2 regions of the Inquilinus sp. genome follow, and region 2 is predicted to be linked to the other one. Evidence: predicted binding sites of a transcription regulator. Region 2 holds the regulator's gene; the other holds the start of a gene.
What was found. The regulator LexA, encoded in region 2, represses DNA repair genes until DNA is damaged. The targets are predictions, from matches to a motif close to ATGTTCTANTTTGGTTC.
Positions count from the first base shown of each region.

Region 1: a site for LexA is predicted at 2,706-2,722, ahead of AC3XYG_RS14520 (putative DNA modification/repair radical SAM protein). Genes of this name have one in related genera too.

Region 1 covers NZ_JBYRFX010000406.1:474-7,188, forward strand. Annotated here, with positions in the region: gene AC3XYG_RS14500 (oxidoreductase) at 1-370, opposite strand, end outside; gene AC3XYG_RS14505 (MerR family transcriptional regulator) at 459-875, shown strand; gene AC3XYG_RS14510 (amidase) at 872-2,290, opposite strand; gene AC3XYG_RS14515 (GNAT family N-acetyltransferase) at 2,344-2,628, opposite strand; gene AC3XYG_RS14520 (putative DNA modification/repair radical SAM protein) at 2,733-3,950, shown strand; gene AC3XYG_RS14525 (UdgX family uracil-DNA binding protein) at 3,950-5,377, shown strand; partial or broken gene AC3XYG_RS14530 (class I SAM-dependent methyltransferase) at 5,551-6,715, shown strand, end outside.
Region 2 covers NZ_JBYRFX010000196.1:538-8,987, reverse strand. Annotated here, with positions in the region: partial or broken gene AC3XYG_RS07010 (sensor histidine kinase N-terminal domain-containing protein) at 1-967, opposite strand, end outside; gene AC3XYG_RS07005 (response regulator transcription factor) at 981-1,658, opposite strand; gene AC3XYG_RS07000 (LacI family DNA-binding transcriptional regulator) at 1,844-2,899, opposite strand; gene lexA (transcriptional repressor LexA) at 2,910-3,641, opposite strand; gene AC3XYG_RS06990 (molybdopterin molybdotransferase MoeA) at 3,772-4,971, opposite strand; gene moaC (cyclic pyranopterin monophosphate synthase MoaC) at 4,968-5,453, opposite strand; gene trpC (indole-3-glycerol phosphate synthase TrpC) at 5,662-6,483, opposite strand; gene trpD (anthranilate phosphoribosyltransferase) at 6,492-7,523, opposite strand; gene AC3XYG_RS06970 (anthranilate synthase component II) at 7,520-8,104, opposite strand; partial or broken gene AC3XYG_RS06965 (anthranilate synthase component I family protein) at 8,193-8,450, opposite strand, start outside.

The DNA of each region.
Region 1 (6,715 bases), on a different contig from region 2:
CATTGACGATCTTGCCGCCCTTCTGCGCCCGCATCATCGGCAGCACCAGCTGGCACAGCCGGGCCGCGCCGAACAGGTTGACCTCGAACTGGCGGCGGCCTTCGTCGACCGGCACATCCTCCAGCGCGCCATAGCTGCCATAGCCGGCATTGTTGACCAGCACGTCGATGCGGCTGGTCTCGCCCCGGATCGTCTCCACCGCCGCGACCAGCGAGGCATCGTCGGTCAGGTCGAGCGCCACCAGCCTCGCGCCGGCGGTGGCCAACGACGCCATGCGGTCGATCCGCCGCGCCGCGGCATAGACGGTGTAACCGTCCGCCAGCAGCCGCTTCACGGTGGCCTCGCCGATTCCGGCCGAAGCCCCCGTCACCAATGCCGTCCTGTCCAAAACACATGCTCCACAGCCGAAGGAGCCTCCTCTATAAGAGTGGAGCTTGGTCCATGGTCAAGGGACAAACATGCTGATTTCGGAATTCGCGCAGGCGACGGGGCTGACCACGGACACCGTGCGGTTCTGGATCCGCCGTGGGCTGCTGACGCCCGAGACCAACGGCAAGGGCGGCCGCAACCCCTACCAGGTCTTCACCGCGGAGCATGTGCGCACGGCGCGGGTCATCCGCCTGGCCCAGTCGCTCGGCCTGTCGCTGAAGGAGATCGCCGCGTTCGGCGAGGAGTTCCGCGACGCCGGCATCACACGGGAGCGCAGCATCGAGATCCTGGCCACACAGCTCGACCGGCTGGACCAGAAGGCGGCCGAGCTGGCGGCGATGACCGGCTACCTCCACGCCAAGATCGCCTGGCTGGAGGGCGGCGAACAGGGGCCGGAGCCGGATTTCACCGACCCGGTTCGGGGGTCGACCGCGACCTGCGGCTAGATTCGGGCCGGCACCGCCCGGCCGAAGCCGTTGCGGCCGGCCCAGGTCTCGATCGCCCGGGCGGCGGCCAGCACGGCGCGGTCGCCGCGGCGGCGGCCGATGATCTGCAGCCCGAAGGGCAGGCCGGCGGCATCGCGGCCGAAGGGCAGCGCCACCGAGGGCAGCCCGGCCAGGGTCGGGCCATAGGCCAGTGCCAGCCAGTGGAAGTAGCTGGACAGTTCGGCGCCGTCGATCGTGGCGGGATACCAGTCTTTCCACGGGAAGGGCGGGTGCCCGGCCACCGGGCAGATCACCACGTCGACCCCGGCCAGGAAGGCGTCGGCGTCGCGCACCACCCGGGTCTGCACCGTCAGCGCCTCGGCCACGTCGGCGAGGCCGAGGATCAGCCCGGCCGCGACATTGGCTGACACGTTGGGGCCGACCTTGTCCGGCGTCGCCGCGACCTTCTCGCGATGCGAGGCGACGAAGCCGACCGCCCGCAGCGTGGCGAAGGCCCGGTCCACACCGGACATGTCGACGGTGAAGTCCGCACTGCGGCCAAAGGCCGGTTCCAGCGCCGCCCGCGCCGCGCGGAAGGCGGTGCGGACCCGGCTGTCGACCGGGGCGAAGCCGAGATCCTCGGAGAACGCGGCGCTGAGACCGGAGAGCTCGGGCGATTCCAACGACCGGAACGGCGCGCCGTCGACCCCGAGCGACAGCGGGTCGCGCGGGTCGTCGCCGACCATGACGGACAGCATCAGCGCCGCATCGGCCACCGTCCGTGCCATCGGCCCGTCGACCGACAGCGGTGACCAGCCATGGCCGCGCGTTTCGGTCGGGATCAGCCCCGGCGTCGGGCGGAAGCCGACGATGCCGCAATAGGAGGCCGGGGTGCGCAGGCTGCCGGCGAGGTCGGAGCCGGTGGCGAGTGGGACCATGCCGCAGGCCAGCGCCACCGCCGAGCCGCCGGAGGAGCCGGCGCAGGTCAGGTCGAGGTCGAACGGGTTGCGGGTCGGGCCGAAGACGTCGTTGCGGGTGTTGGCACCGGCGCCGAATTCCGGCGTGTTGGTCTTGGCCAGCACGATGGCGCCGGCCTGGCGCAGCACCGCCACCACTCGCTCATCCGCCGCCGGGATGTTGTCGGCGAACAGCGGCGAGCCATAGGCGGTCAGCAGCCCTTCGGTCTCGCTGAGATCCTTCACCCCGATCGGCAGCCCATGCAGCGGCCCGAGGGCGTCGCCGCGCCGCACCGCCGCCTCGGCGTCCAGCGCCTCGGCCCGGGCGCGGTCATAGGCGGTGGCGGTGATGGCGTTGACCGTCGGGTTCTCGGCCTCGATCCGGGCGATGCAGCTTTCGACCAGCGCGACCGGCGAGACCTCCCCCGCCCCGACCAGGCGCCGCAGCTCCATCGCTTCGAAATCGCACAGATCCGCCATGTCAGCCTCTTCCCGTCATGTCAGGCGAATGTGCGAGGGCACTCGCGGCGGCGTCAACCGCGATCGGCGGCAACCAGATCCCCGTATTCGGGATGACGCTCGATGACGGCGGCCACGAACGGGCACAGCGGCCGCACCGTCAGCCCGTCGGCGCGGATCCGGTCCAGCATGCCGCGGACCAGGGCGGTGCCGATGCCGCGGCCGGACACCGCCTGAGGCACCTCCGTATGGGTCAGCTCCAGCACGTCGCCGGACCGGCGGTATTCGGCGATCGCCGTTGCGCCGTCGACCACCAGCTCGTAGCGGCTCAGCGCCGGGTTGTCGGTCACCTCGGCCATCTCTTCCTCCGTCGTTCAACACCAGCCTACGGCGCGAGGCAGATCCTTCACAGCCCTGTTGACTCTCGTCCGGATCAGAACAAATTAGCAACATGGTGCATGCAATGACGATCCTGGAAAAGCTCGACATCCTGGCGGATGCGGCGAAATACGACGCCTCCTGCGCCTCGTCCGGCGGCGTGAAGCGCGATTCGCGGGACGGCAAGGGCCTGGGCTCCACCACCGGCGCCGGCATCTGCCACTCCTACACGCCGGATGGGCGCTGCGTGTCGCTGCTGAAGATCCTGCTGACCAATTTCTGCCAGTACGACTGCGCCTATTGCATCAACCGCCGGTCCAGCAATGTCCGCCGCGCCCGCTTCGCCATCGACGAGGTGGTCCAGCTGACGCTGGACTTCTACCGGCGCAACTACATCGAGGGGCTGTTCCTGTCTTCCGGCATCATCCGCTCGGCCGACAACACCATGGAGCAGATGGTGGAGGTGGCCCGGCGGCTGCGGCAGGACCACGGCTTCCGCGGCTACATCCATCTGAAGACGATCCCGGAGGCGAGCCCGCAGCTGCTGGCCGCCGCCGGCCGCCATGCCGACCGGCTGTCGATCAACATCGAGCTGCCGACCGAGGCCGGGCTGACCAAACTGGCACCGGAGAAACGCGGCCACACCATCCGGGGCGCGATGGGCCGGCTGCGACTGGGGATCGACGAGGCCAAGGCCGAACCGAAGGCGCCGCGCTTCTCCCCGGCCGGGCAGAGCACCCAGCTGATCGTCGGGGCCGACGAGGCCGACGACGCCGCCATCCTCGACACCGTGTCCGGCCTCTATGCCGGCTATCGGCTGAAGCGGGTCTACTACTCCGCCTTCAGCCCGATCCCGCAGGCCAGCCAAGCCCTGCCGGCCAAGGCCCCGCCGCTGCAGCGCGAGCACCGGCTGTACCAGGCCGACTGGCTGATCCGCTTCTACGGCTTCGCCGCCGGCGAGATCCTGGCCGGGGTTCCCGGCGGCATGCTGGACTTGGCGATCGATCCGAAGCTGGCCTGGGCCCTGCGCCACCGCGAAAGCTTCCCGGTCGACGTCAACCGGGCGGAGCGCGGCCTGCTGCTGCGCATCCCCGGCCTGGGCGCCCGGGCCGTCGACCGGATCATCGAGACGCGTCGCTTCCACAGCCTGCGGCTGGCGGATCTGACGCGGCTGACCGGCGCGCTGCGCCGGGCCCTGCCCTTCATCGTCGCCATCGACCATCGGCCGACGCGGCTGCTGGACCGGGCCGATCTGCGCGACCGGCTGGCGCCGCCGCCGAAACAGCTGTCGCTGTTCGAGTGATGCGCGCCGTCCGGATCGACCGGCCCGACGATCTCGATCAGTTCCGCCAGGCCGCGCGCGGGCTGATCGCCGCGGATGTGCCGCCGAACCAGGTGTCGTGGCGAGAGGGCGAGGAGGACCTGCCATTCGGCGATCCAGCGCCCGCGGCCGGCACGGCCCCCGCGCCAGCCGTGCCGGGCCGATTCCACGATCTGGCGGAGACGGCGATCTGCCACCGCGACCCCGAGCGCTTCGCCCTGCTCTACACCGCGCTGTGGCGCCTGGTGCATGGCGAGCGTGACCTGCTGCACATCGCCAGCGACCCGCTCGTCCACCGGCTGCAGCGGATGGCCAGTGCCGTCCATCGCGACGCGCACAAGATGACCGCCTTCCTGCGCTTCCGGCAGATCGAGGAGCCGGACGGGGCAGAACGCTTCGTCGCGTGGTTCGAGCCGGACCATCACATCCTGCGCCGCGTCGCGCCGTTCTTCATCGGCCGGTTCGCGGCAATGCGCTGGGCGATCCTGACGCCGGATTCGGCGTTGCACTGGGATGGCCGGTCGCTGGCCATCGGCCCTGGCATGGAGCGCCGCGACGCGCCCGACGGCGATGTGCTGGAGGAGACCTGGCGCCGCTATTACGCCGCGGCGTTCAACCCGGCGCGGGCCAACCCGACCGCGATGCGGGCGGAGATGCCGAAGAAATACTGGCGCAACCTGCCGGAGGCCGCGCTGATCCCCGGCCTGCTGGGCGATGCCCCTTCCCGCACCCGCGGCATGGTCGCGGCAATCGCCGAACCGCCGCGCAAGGCGATCCCGGCACCGGACCTGCACCGCCCCGGCCCCGCCGGCACGCTAGCCGGGCTGGTGTCGGAGATCGCGTCCTGCCGGCGCTGCCCGCTGCATGGCCCGGCCACCCAGCCGGTGCCGGGCGAAGGGCCGGCGGACGCGCCGGTCGTCTTCGTCGGCGAACAGCCGGGCGACCAGGAGGATCTGGCCGGCCGCGCCTTCATCGGCCCCGCCGGCCAGATGTTCGACCGGGCGCTGGCCGAGGCCGGCATCGACCGCGCCCGCATCTATGTCACCAACGCGGTGAAGCACTTCAAATACCAGGTGCGCGGCAAGCGCCGCATCCACCAGCGCCCGAACAGTGGCGAGGTCGAGGCCTGCCGCTGGTGGATGGACCGCGAGCTGGCGCTGGTCCGGCCGCGCCTGACCGTGGCGCTGGGCGCCACCGCCGTTCGCGCCCTGTGCGGCCATGCCGGGCCGCTGGCAGCGTTGCGCGGCGCGCCGATGCAGTTCCGCGACGATCTGCCCGGGCTGGTGACGATCCATCCATCCTACCTGCTGCGGCTGCCCGATTCGCAGGCGCAGGCGTCGGAATATGGCCGCTTCGTGACCGAGCTTCGCCTCGCTGCGACGCTGGTGCCGGAGATCCGGCGCGGCTGACCCGCCTGCCCCGCCGTCGCGCTGGACCGGGACGTCTCGACAAAAGGGTACACAAACCGGCCGAGGCGTGATCCAACTTTGGTCCTGGACAGGGGGTCGCCTCCGGCTTTCGGGTCATCAGCCATGCCCGGTGAAGCCGAGACGGCGACGGTGAAGCGAGAGATTGGCGCAGGATGTTCATCGCACTTCTGAAATCGATCGTCCGGACCGGCAGCCTGCGGGTGATCGACGCCGCCGGCAAAAGCCACAAAGTCGGCGACGACACGCCGCCGCGCGCGGTGATCCGCCTGAAGTCACGGCGCCTAGCCTATACCCTGGCGATCAATCCCGGCCTGTCGCTGGGCGAGGCCTATATGGACGGCCAGCTGACGATCGAGGAGGGGACGCTCTACGACTTCCTCGCGCTGGTGGCGCAGAACTTCAAGGTCGACCACCATTCCTGGCTGGCGCTGGTCGAACGGCTGGGCCGCCGGCTGAAGCAGACCAACCCGGTCGGCAAGGCTCAAGCCAACGTCGCCCATCACTACGATCTTTCGGCCGAGCTGTACGACCTGTTCCTCGATTCCGACCGCCAGTATTCCTGCGCTTATTTCGCCCATCCGGACGACAGCCTGGAGACGGCGCAGCTGAACAAGAAGCGGCACATCGCGGCCAAGCTGCTGTTCGACCGGCCGGGGCTGAAGACGCTCGATATCGGGTCAGGCTGGGGCGGCATGGGCCTGTTCCTGGCACGCGAGGCCGGGGCCGACGTCACCGGCGTGACCCTGAGCACCGAGCAGCACAAGATGAGCGTGGCCCGGGCCGCGGCGGCCGGCCTGGCCGACCGGGCGCAGTTCCATCTGCGCGACTATCGGCAGGAGCCCGGGCGCTACGACCGCATCGTCTCGGTCGGCATGTTCGAGCATGTCGGCAAGAGCGGCTATGCCGAGTTCTTCGCCAAGCTGCACGATCTGCTGGACGATGACGGCGTCGCCTTGATCCACTCCATCGGCTATTTCGATGCGCCGGGGCCGATCAACCCCTTCATCCGCAAATACATCGTCCCGGGCGCCGACCTGCCGGCCCTGTCGGAGATGACGGCGGTGGCGGAGCGCAGCGGCCTGATCGTCACCGATGTCGAGGTGCTGCGCGTTCACTACGCCGAGACGCTGCGCCATTGGCGCGAGCGCTTCATGGCCCGCTGGGACGATGCGGCGAAGCTCTACGACGAGCGCTTCTGCCGGATGTGGGAGTTCTATCTGGCGCTGTGCGAGGTCGGCTTCCGCTACCGCACCACCGTGGTGTTCCAGCTGCAGTTCAGCAAGCGCCTGGGCGCCGTGCCGCTGACCCGCGACTACA
Region 2 (8,450 bases):
CCTCCAGCCCCACCGCGGTGGCCTCGCGCGCCTCCAGCCGGTGGCGGACGGTCGCGTCCATCAGCAGCTGGTTGACCAGATGGCTGGCCTGGACCGCGTTCTGGTGGATGCGGACGACGCGGTCGCGCAGCCGGTCGGGGTCGGCTTCATCCACCGCCACCTCGGCCTGGGCCCGCAGCGATGCCAGCGGCGTGCGGACCTGATGCGCCGCATCGGCGACCAGGCCGCTGACCCGGTCCATCACGCTGCGCAGCCGGGCGATGAAGTCGTTCAACGCGCCGACCAGCTGCTGCACCTCGACCGGCACGGGCACCTGTACCGGCGACAGATCCTCCGGCGCCCGGCGGCGCAGCTCGCGCTCCATCACCACCAGCGGCGCGAAGGCGTAGCGGATGCCGAACCAGACCAGGCCGAGCGCGACCAGCCCCAGCGCCGCCAGCGGCAGGGCTGCCCGGCCGAGGATCTCCGATGCCAAGGCGGAGCGGGCGCCGCGGGTCTCGGCCACCCGGATGGTGACCCAGCCGGCCTTGCCGTCGACGAAGACCAGCCGGCCGACGGTGCCGATCCGCACCGCCTCGCCGCGATAGGTGCCGTCGGCGAAGCTAGGGATGGCCGACGCGGCGGCCGGCAGGGCGGCGCCGAGATCGGCATAGCCGGTGACGAAGGCGCCGTCCGGCGCCGCCACCTGGTAGAACACGCGGTCGTCGTCGGAAAAGTCGAGCATCGCCAGCGACGCGGTCGGCAGCTCGACCGCAACCGCCCCGTCCTCGATCTGCACCGCGCCGGCGATGCTGAAGGCCGAGGCGGCGAGTAGCCGGTCGAAGGCGCTGTCGGAGGCGCCGCGGGCGTAGTCGCGCACCAGGGCGACCAGGCCGATGCCGGTCAGCAGCAGCGCCAGCACGGTCAGCACCAGCACGCGCCGGCGGATCGACGCGCGGCTGGCCGCGGGCGCCCCGGCCCCAATCATTCCGGGGTCCCGATCATTCGGGCGTCCCATGCGGCTGCACCCGGTAGCCGGCGCCGCGGATGGTGACGATGTCGATATCGGCGCCCTCCAGCTTGCGGCGGACGCGCGAGACCAGCAGCTCCAGCGCGTTGATCGACACCTCGGCCTCGTCGCCGAACAGCTGCATCATCAGCCGGTCCTTGGCGGCGACCTGGCCGGCGCGGGTCAGCAGGATCTCCAGCAGCCGGAATTCGCGGCGGCCGAATTCGACGACGCGGCCGGCAACGGTGACGACGCGGCCCGCCGGCTCCAGCGTGACATTGCCATGGGCCAGGGTGCTGCCGGTCTGGCCGCCGGGGCGCCGCAGCAGGGCGCGCAGCCGGGCCTCCAGCTCGCGCAGGTCGAACGGCTTGACCAGATAGTCGTCGGCGCCGAGGTCGAGGATGCCGACCTTGTCGTCGATCTCCGACCGGGCGGTGATCACCAGCACCGGGGCATCGACGCCGCGCCGGCGCAGATCCTTGATGACGGCGAAGCCGTCCTGGCCCGGCAGCATGATGTCCAGCAGCACGGCGTCGAACACGTCGTGATCGGCGGCCTCAGCCGCCAGCAGCCCGTCCCGGACCCACTCCACGGAATGGCCGGACTTGCGCAGCCGGTTCTCCACCGCCTCCCCGAGATCGGGGTTGTCTTCGACCAGAAGGATCCGCATCCGTCCTTCTTGTCGGAAAGCGACGGGCAGGGCAAGGCGGGGCAAGGGCATTGGCCGTGTTTGCGCTGCCTCTCCCGCCTGTCCCCGGGTCAAGCCTGAGGAGGAGAGGTTGGGCTCGCGCAGCGAGACCGGGTGAGGGTTGGTCCTGGCCTCAACGAAGAACCCTCACCCGAAGCCGCTATCGACTACAGGCTCCCGCGCTCCATCAGCGTGATCTCGAATATCCGGTCCCGGATCTGGTGCCCGGGATCGGCCAGCCGGGCCGCGATTTCGGCGATGGCGTGGCGCACCATCTCGGCCATCGGCTGGCGGATCGTGGTCAGGTCGTAGCCTGGCCAGGCGGCCAGGGGCATGTCGTCGAAGCCGATCACGCCGATATCGTCCGGCACGCGCAGGCCGCGCTCGCGGCAGGCGTCGAGGGCGCCGAGGGCGAGGATGTCGTCGGCGCAGAACACGGCGTCCGGCCGATGCATGTCGAGCAGCGCATGCATCGCGCGTTGGCCATGATCGTGCGAATAGTCGCCGGCGAACACGACCGGCGGCGTCAGTCCGGCCTCGGCCAGGGTCTGGCGGAAGCCTTCGCCGCGGTCGATCGAGGACGCATCCGTGGGGCTGCCGCCGAGAAAGGCCGGGCGCTTCACGCCGCGCGCCAACAGGGTCCGCGCCGCCAGGCGGCCGCCGGCGACATTGTCGACCGTCGCCACCGGCACCGGCGCCCCGGGTTCGGTCCGGCCGAACACATGCATGACCGGCAGGCCGGCCCGGGCGCAGGAGGCGGCGAAGCCGGGCGGCGGGGCGGAGGTGGCGATCAGCACGGCGTCGACGCTGTATTGCAGCATCATGTCGAGCGCTGCGTCGGCGCCGCCGTCGCCGGACAAATTGGCGATCAACGGCCGCAGCCCGCGGCTTTGCAGCTCGCGGGTGAACAGGTCGAACACATCCATGAAGGCGGGGTTGGCGAAATGGGTCGAGACCAGCCCGACCAGCTCGGTCCGGCCGGTCATCAGGCTGCGCGCCAGCTGGTTCGGCCGATAGCCCAGCGCCTCCGCCGCCGCCAGCACCCGGGCCCGCATGCGGGGCGACACGCTGGCGTCCTTGGTGAAGGTGCGGGATACCGCGGAGATCGACACCCCGGCCGCAGCGGCGACCTGCTGTGCGGTCGCCCGCTCGGCCCCGCCCGCAGGCCGCGACACCTTGCGGTCGGTCACGCCGGCCGGGTCACGGCCGCCGCGACGGGCCATGCGGGTCCGGTCAGGAAGAATAGGTGCGCAGCAGCCCGACCAGGCGCCCCTGGATGCGGACGCGGTCTGGCGGCAGGAAGCGGGTCTCGTAGGACGGGTTGGCGGCTTCCAGGCCGATCGAGCTGCCCTTGTGGCGCAGGGTCTTCAGCGTGACCTCGTTGTCGTCGACCAGGGCGACGACGATGACGCCGGGATCGGCCGCGTCGCAGCGCCGGATGATGACCGTGTCGCCATCCAGGATCCCGGCCTCGACCATGCTGTCGCCGGCGACTTCGAGGGCGTAATGCTCACCCGGGCCGAGCAGCGAGGCCGGCACCTGGGCGTAGTTGGAATGATCGCGCAGCGCCTCGATCGGCATGCCGGCGGCGATCTTGCCGTACAGTGGCAGGCGCACGCCGTGCTCGGCATTGGTCAGGTCGGCGCGTTCCAGCTTGCGGCCGGGCAGGGCGACATCGGTGCGCACCGGCCGGAAGGGCACGACATTGTCATCGTCAGGCGTCGCCGCTGCCGGCGTGTCCGACTTCAGGCAATCGGGCAGGCGGAGCACTTCGAGCGCCCGGGCCCGATGCGGCAGCCGGCGAATAAAACCGCGCTCTTCCAGCCCGGTGATCAGTCGATGTATGCCCGATTTGGACTTGAGGTTGAGGGCATCCTTCATTTCGTCGAATGAAGGACTGACTCCATCCGCCTCTAACCGGCGGTGGACGAACAACAACAACTCCTGTTGCTTTCGTGTCAGCAAGGCATCCTCCGTTCCCAAGGGCCGCGGCGCGGCCGAATCCCTGGAAACACGATAGGAGGAACAAAACAAAAACACAAGGCGCTAACTTTGTCGCACCGCGATCTTTACTTCGCAGCAACGATCAGCGGAATCAGACGCCGTCGGCAAACAGCACCGCTTCGACCGTGTCGCCGCGCGCCGCAGCCGAGGCCAGGGGCGGGCGGATCACCAGCCCGTCGGCAGCGGCCAGCAACGACAGCATCGAGCTGTCCTGCGCCGGGAACGGGGTGGCAACGAATCCGCCTTCACTGCGTTCGATCCGGGCGCGCAAGTAATCCTCGCGCTTGTCATTGGCCGGCAGGTCGCGGCCGAGCGTCGCAGTGATGCGGGTGTCGGGCGCGACGGCGCCCTGCAGCGCGTACAGGGCCGGCCGCAGGAACAGCCAGCCGCACACCATGGTCGAGACCGGGTTGCCGGGCAGGCCGAGCATCGGCGTGTCGCCGAGCCGGCCGAACATCAGCGGCTTGCCCGGCCGCATCGCGATCGTCCAGAAATCCAGCGTCAGGCCGTGGTCGCCGAGGACGGAGCGGACCAGGTCGTGGTCGCCGACCGACGCGCCGCCGGTGGTGACGATCAGGTCGGCGCCGCGGGCGCCGGCGGCCAGCGCCGCCAGCGATTCGGCGTTGTCGCGGGCGATGCCGAGATCGACCGGCTGGCCGCCGCAGTTGCGGACAAGCGCTGCCAGGGCATGGCTGTTGGAGCTGACGATCTGGCTCGGCCCCAGCGCCTCGCCCGGCATCACGATCTCGTCGCCTGTCGCCAGGATCGCCACCCGCGGCCGGCGGCGGACGCGCAGCCAGGGATGGTTGGTCGAGGCGGCGATGCCGATGTCGCGCGCGGTCAGGCGCCGGCCCGGCTGCAGCAGCACGTCGCCGGCGCGGAAATCTAGCCCCGCCTTGCGGATGAAACGGCCGGCGGCGGCGCCCTCGCGGATGGTGACCGAGTCGCCGGACGTGTCGGCATCCTCCTGGATCACCACGGCATCCGCGCCGGCCGGCACCGGCGCGCCGGTGAAGATGCGGACGCATTGGCCAGGGCCGACAATGCCCTCGAATCGCCCGCCGGCCGGCACCCGGCCGATCTCGCGTAGGGTCGCGGGGACGGTGGCGACATCGGCAGCGCGCACGGCCCAGCCATCCATGGCGGAGACGTCGAGCGGTGGCTGGGTCAGCCGCGCCACCACCGGCTCGGCCAGGATCCGGCCCAGCCCGTCGGGCAGGGGCACGGTCTCGGCCGGCAGCGGCACGAGGCCGGACAGGATTCGCTCGAGCGCTTCGGCCACGGGGATCATCGGGCGGCGGCCTCATAGGTGCCGGAGCGGCCGCCGGATTTGTGCAGCAGCCGCAGATCGCCGACGACCATGCCGCGGTCGACCGCCTTGCACATATCGTAGACGGTCAGGGCGGCGACGGAGGCGGCGGTCAGGGCTTCCATCTCGACACCGGTGCGGTGGGTGACCTTCACCGTCGCCTCGATCTCGACCCGGCTGTGCTCGGCGTCGCAGCGCAGCGCCAGCTCGACGCTGGACAAGGGCAGCGGATGGCACAGCGGGATCAGATCGGCGGTGCGCTTGGCCGCCATGATGCCGGCGATGCGGGCGATGCCGAGCACGTCGCCCTTGGCATGGCCGCCGGAGGCGATCAGCGCCAGCGTCTCCGGCTGCATCTCGACGTGACAGCCGGCGCGCGCGACCCGGACCGTCGTCTCCTTGTCGGAGACGTCGACCATGCGCGCCTGGCCGGCCGCGTCGAAATGGGTCAGCTCGCCGGTCATGAAGCCCACCTGGCCCCAGGCGTTGCCTCTCCCCCTCGGACTTGATCCGAGGGTTGCGGGAGAGGCCGGAGACGCGAAGCGGCTCCGGGTGAGGGCTCTTTGTCGAGGCCCGGGCCAACCCTCACCCGGACGTCCCAAGAGACGTCCGACCTCTCCCGCCAGGCGGGAGAGGCAACGCAAACGTGCCGGAGATGAGAGGCCGGATCCATCATTCCGCGGCCGACCTTTCCTCGCGAGCCAGCAGCGCGCGGGTGGCGGCGGCGACGTCGTCGTGGCGCATCAGGCTTTCGCCGATCAGGAAGGTGGTCGCGCCGACCTTGGACATGCGGGCGAGATCGGCCGGGGTGAACAGGCCGCTTTCCGAGACCAGCAGCCGGTCGTCCGGCACCTGCGCCGCCAGCGCCTCGGTGGTGGCGAGGTCGACCTGCAGGGTCTTGAGGTTGCGGTTGTTGATGCCGAGCAGCGGCGAGCGCAGCTTCAGCGCCCGGTCCAGCTCCGCCGCGTCATGCACCTCGACCAGCACGTCCATTCCGTTGTCGATCGCCGCCTGCTCCAGCTCCTGCGCCAATGCGTCGTCCAGCGCCGCCATGATCAACAGGATGCAGTCGGCGCCCAGCGCCCGGGCCTCGTCGATCTGGTAGCGGTCGATCATGAAGTCCTTGCGCAGCACCGGCAGCTCGGCGGCGTTGCGCGCGGCGGTCAGGTACTCGTCCGCACCCTGGAAATACGGCGCGTCGGTCAGCACCGACAGGCAGGTGGCGCCGCCGTCGCTGTAGGCGCGGGCGAGGGAGGGCGGGTCGAAATCCGCCCGGATCAGGCCCTTGGAGGGGGAGGCCTTCTTGATTTCGGCGATCAGGCCGTAGCGGCCCTCCGCCTGGGCACGGCGCAGCGCCGCGACGAAGCCGCGCGGCGGGGCGGCGCGGTCGGCCAGGTCCGCCAGGCGGCGGATCTCGGCCGGCGGCACCGCCGCCTTGCGGGCCTCGACGTGCCGGCGCTTGTCGTCGCAGATGCGAGTCAGCGTGTCGCTCATAACCGTTCCTAAACCGCAGCCGGGTTCTGACTGGTGATCCGGGCCAGCCGCTCCAGCACGCGGGCGGCGGATCCGTCATCGATGATACGGGCCGCCAGCGTGGCGCCGTCCGTCAGAGTATTGACCTTCCCGGCCACGATGAAAGCCGCAGCGGCGTTCAGCCGCACGATGTCGCGATAGGCGCCATGGGTGCCGCCCAATACCGCGCGCAGGGCCGCGGCGTTGGTTTCGGGGTCGCCGCCCTTGAGATCCTCCGGCACCGCCCGCGGCAGGCCGGCATCCTCCGGCGTCACGGTCAGGCGCCGGATTTGTCCGTCGCGCAGCTCGGCCACCGCGGTTGGGCCGGTGGTGGTCAGCTCGTCCAGCCCGTCGCTGCCATGGACGACCCAGGCGACCTCGCTGCCCAGCTGCTTCAGCGCCTCGGCCACCGGGTCGACCCAGGCCTCAGCGAAGACACCGAGCAGCTGGCGCTTCACCCCGGCCGGGTTGGCCAGGGGGCCGAGCAGGTTGAAGATCGTGCGCGTGCCCAGCTCCTGCCGGGCCGGGCCGACATGGCGCATGGCGCTGTGGTACAGCGGCGCGAACAGGAAGCCGATATGGGCGTCCCACAGCGCCTCGCGCATCACCGCCGGCGTCGCTTCGACATTGACGCCCAGCTCGGCCAGCACATTGGCAGCGCCGGTCAGGCTCGATGCCGCGCGGTTGCCGTGCTTGGCCACCGGCACGCCGGCGCCCGCCAGCACGAAGGACACGGCGGTCGAGACGTTGAACGAGCCGGAATTGTCGCCGCCGGTGCCGCAGCAGTCGATCGCACCCTCCGGCGCGTCGATCGTCACCGCCTTGTCGCGCATCACCCGGGCGGCGGCGGCGATTTCCTCCGGCGTCTCGCCGCGGACCCGCAGCGCCATCAGGAAGCCGCCGATCTGCGCCGGCGTCGCCTCGCCCGACATGATGATCTCGAAGGCGGCGCGGGCGTCGGCGGCGTCCAGCGGCTGGCCCAGCGCGGCCTTGGCCAGGAACGGTCGCATCTCGGTCGTCATGCCGCGTTCCGCCGCTCGGCGATGGCCAGGAAGTTCTGCAGGATCTTGTGGCCGAACTGCGAGGCGATACTTTCCGGGTGGAATTGCACGCCATGGATCGGCAGCGTCTTGTGCCGCAGCGCCATGATCACGCCGTCCTCGGTCCAGGCCGTCGCCTCCAGGCTGTCCGGCATGCTGTCCGGCGCGATGGTCAGCGAACGGTAGCGCGTTGCCTCGAAATGGTCGGGCAGCCCGGCCAGCACGCCGCCGCCATGGTGATGCACTGCGCTGATCTTGCCGTGCATCGGGGTTGGCGCGCGAACGATCTTGCCGCCGAAGACCTGGCCGATCGCCTGGTGGCCCAGGCAGACGCCGAAGATCGGGATCCGGCCGGCGGCGGCCTGGATCAAATCCATGCAGATGCCGGCCTGGTCGGGGTCGCGCGGGCCCGGCGAGATGACGATGCCATCGGGGCGCAGCGCCAGCGCCTCGTCGACGGTCAGCGCGTCGTTGCGCCGGACATCGGTGTCGGCCCCGAGTTCGCCGAGGTAATGGACCAGGTTGTAGGTGAAGCTGTCGTAGTTATCGATCAGCAGAAGCATCGATTTCGCCCTTTCGAGGCATGGGTATGGGGAGGGTCGGCGGGGATCCGGCCGGCCTCACCATCGATGCTGCGAAGAGGTGCGTTGTTCAGACATGTCCCATCGGCCGATTGCCGCTGCGCGGTCGGTTGGCGAAGCGTACCGCATCTTCGGCCGCGCGCACCAGGGCCCGCGCCTTGTTGCGGGTTTCCTGGTATTCGCCCTCGGGGTCGCTGTCGGCGACCACGCCGCCGCCGGCCTGGATGTACAGGGTACCGTCCTTGACCACGGCGGTGCGCAGGGCGATGCAGGTGTCCATGTCGCCATTGGCGCCGAAATAGCCCATCGCCCCGGCATAGACGCCGCG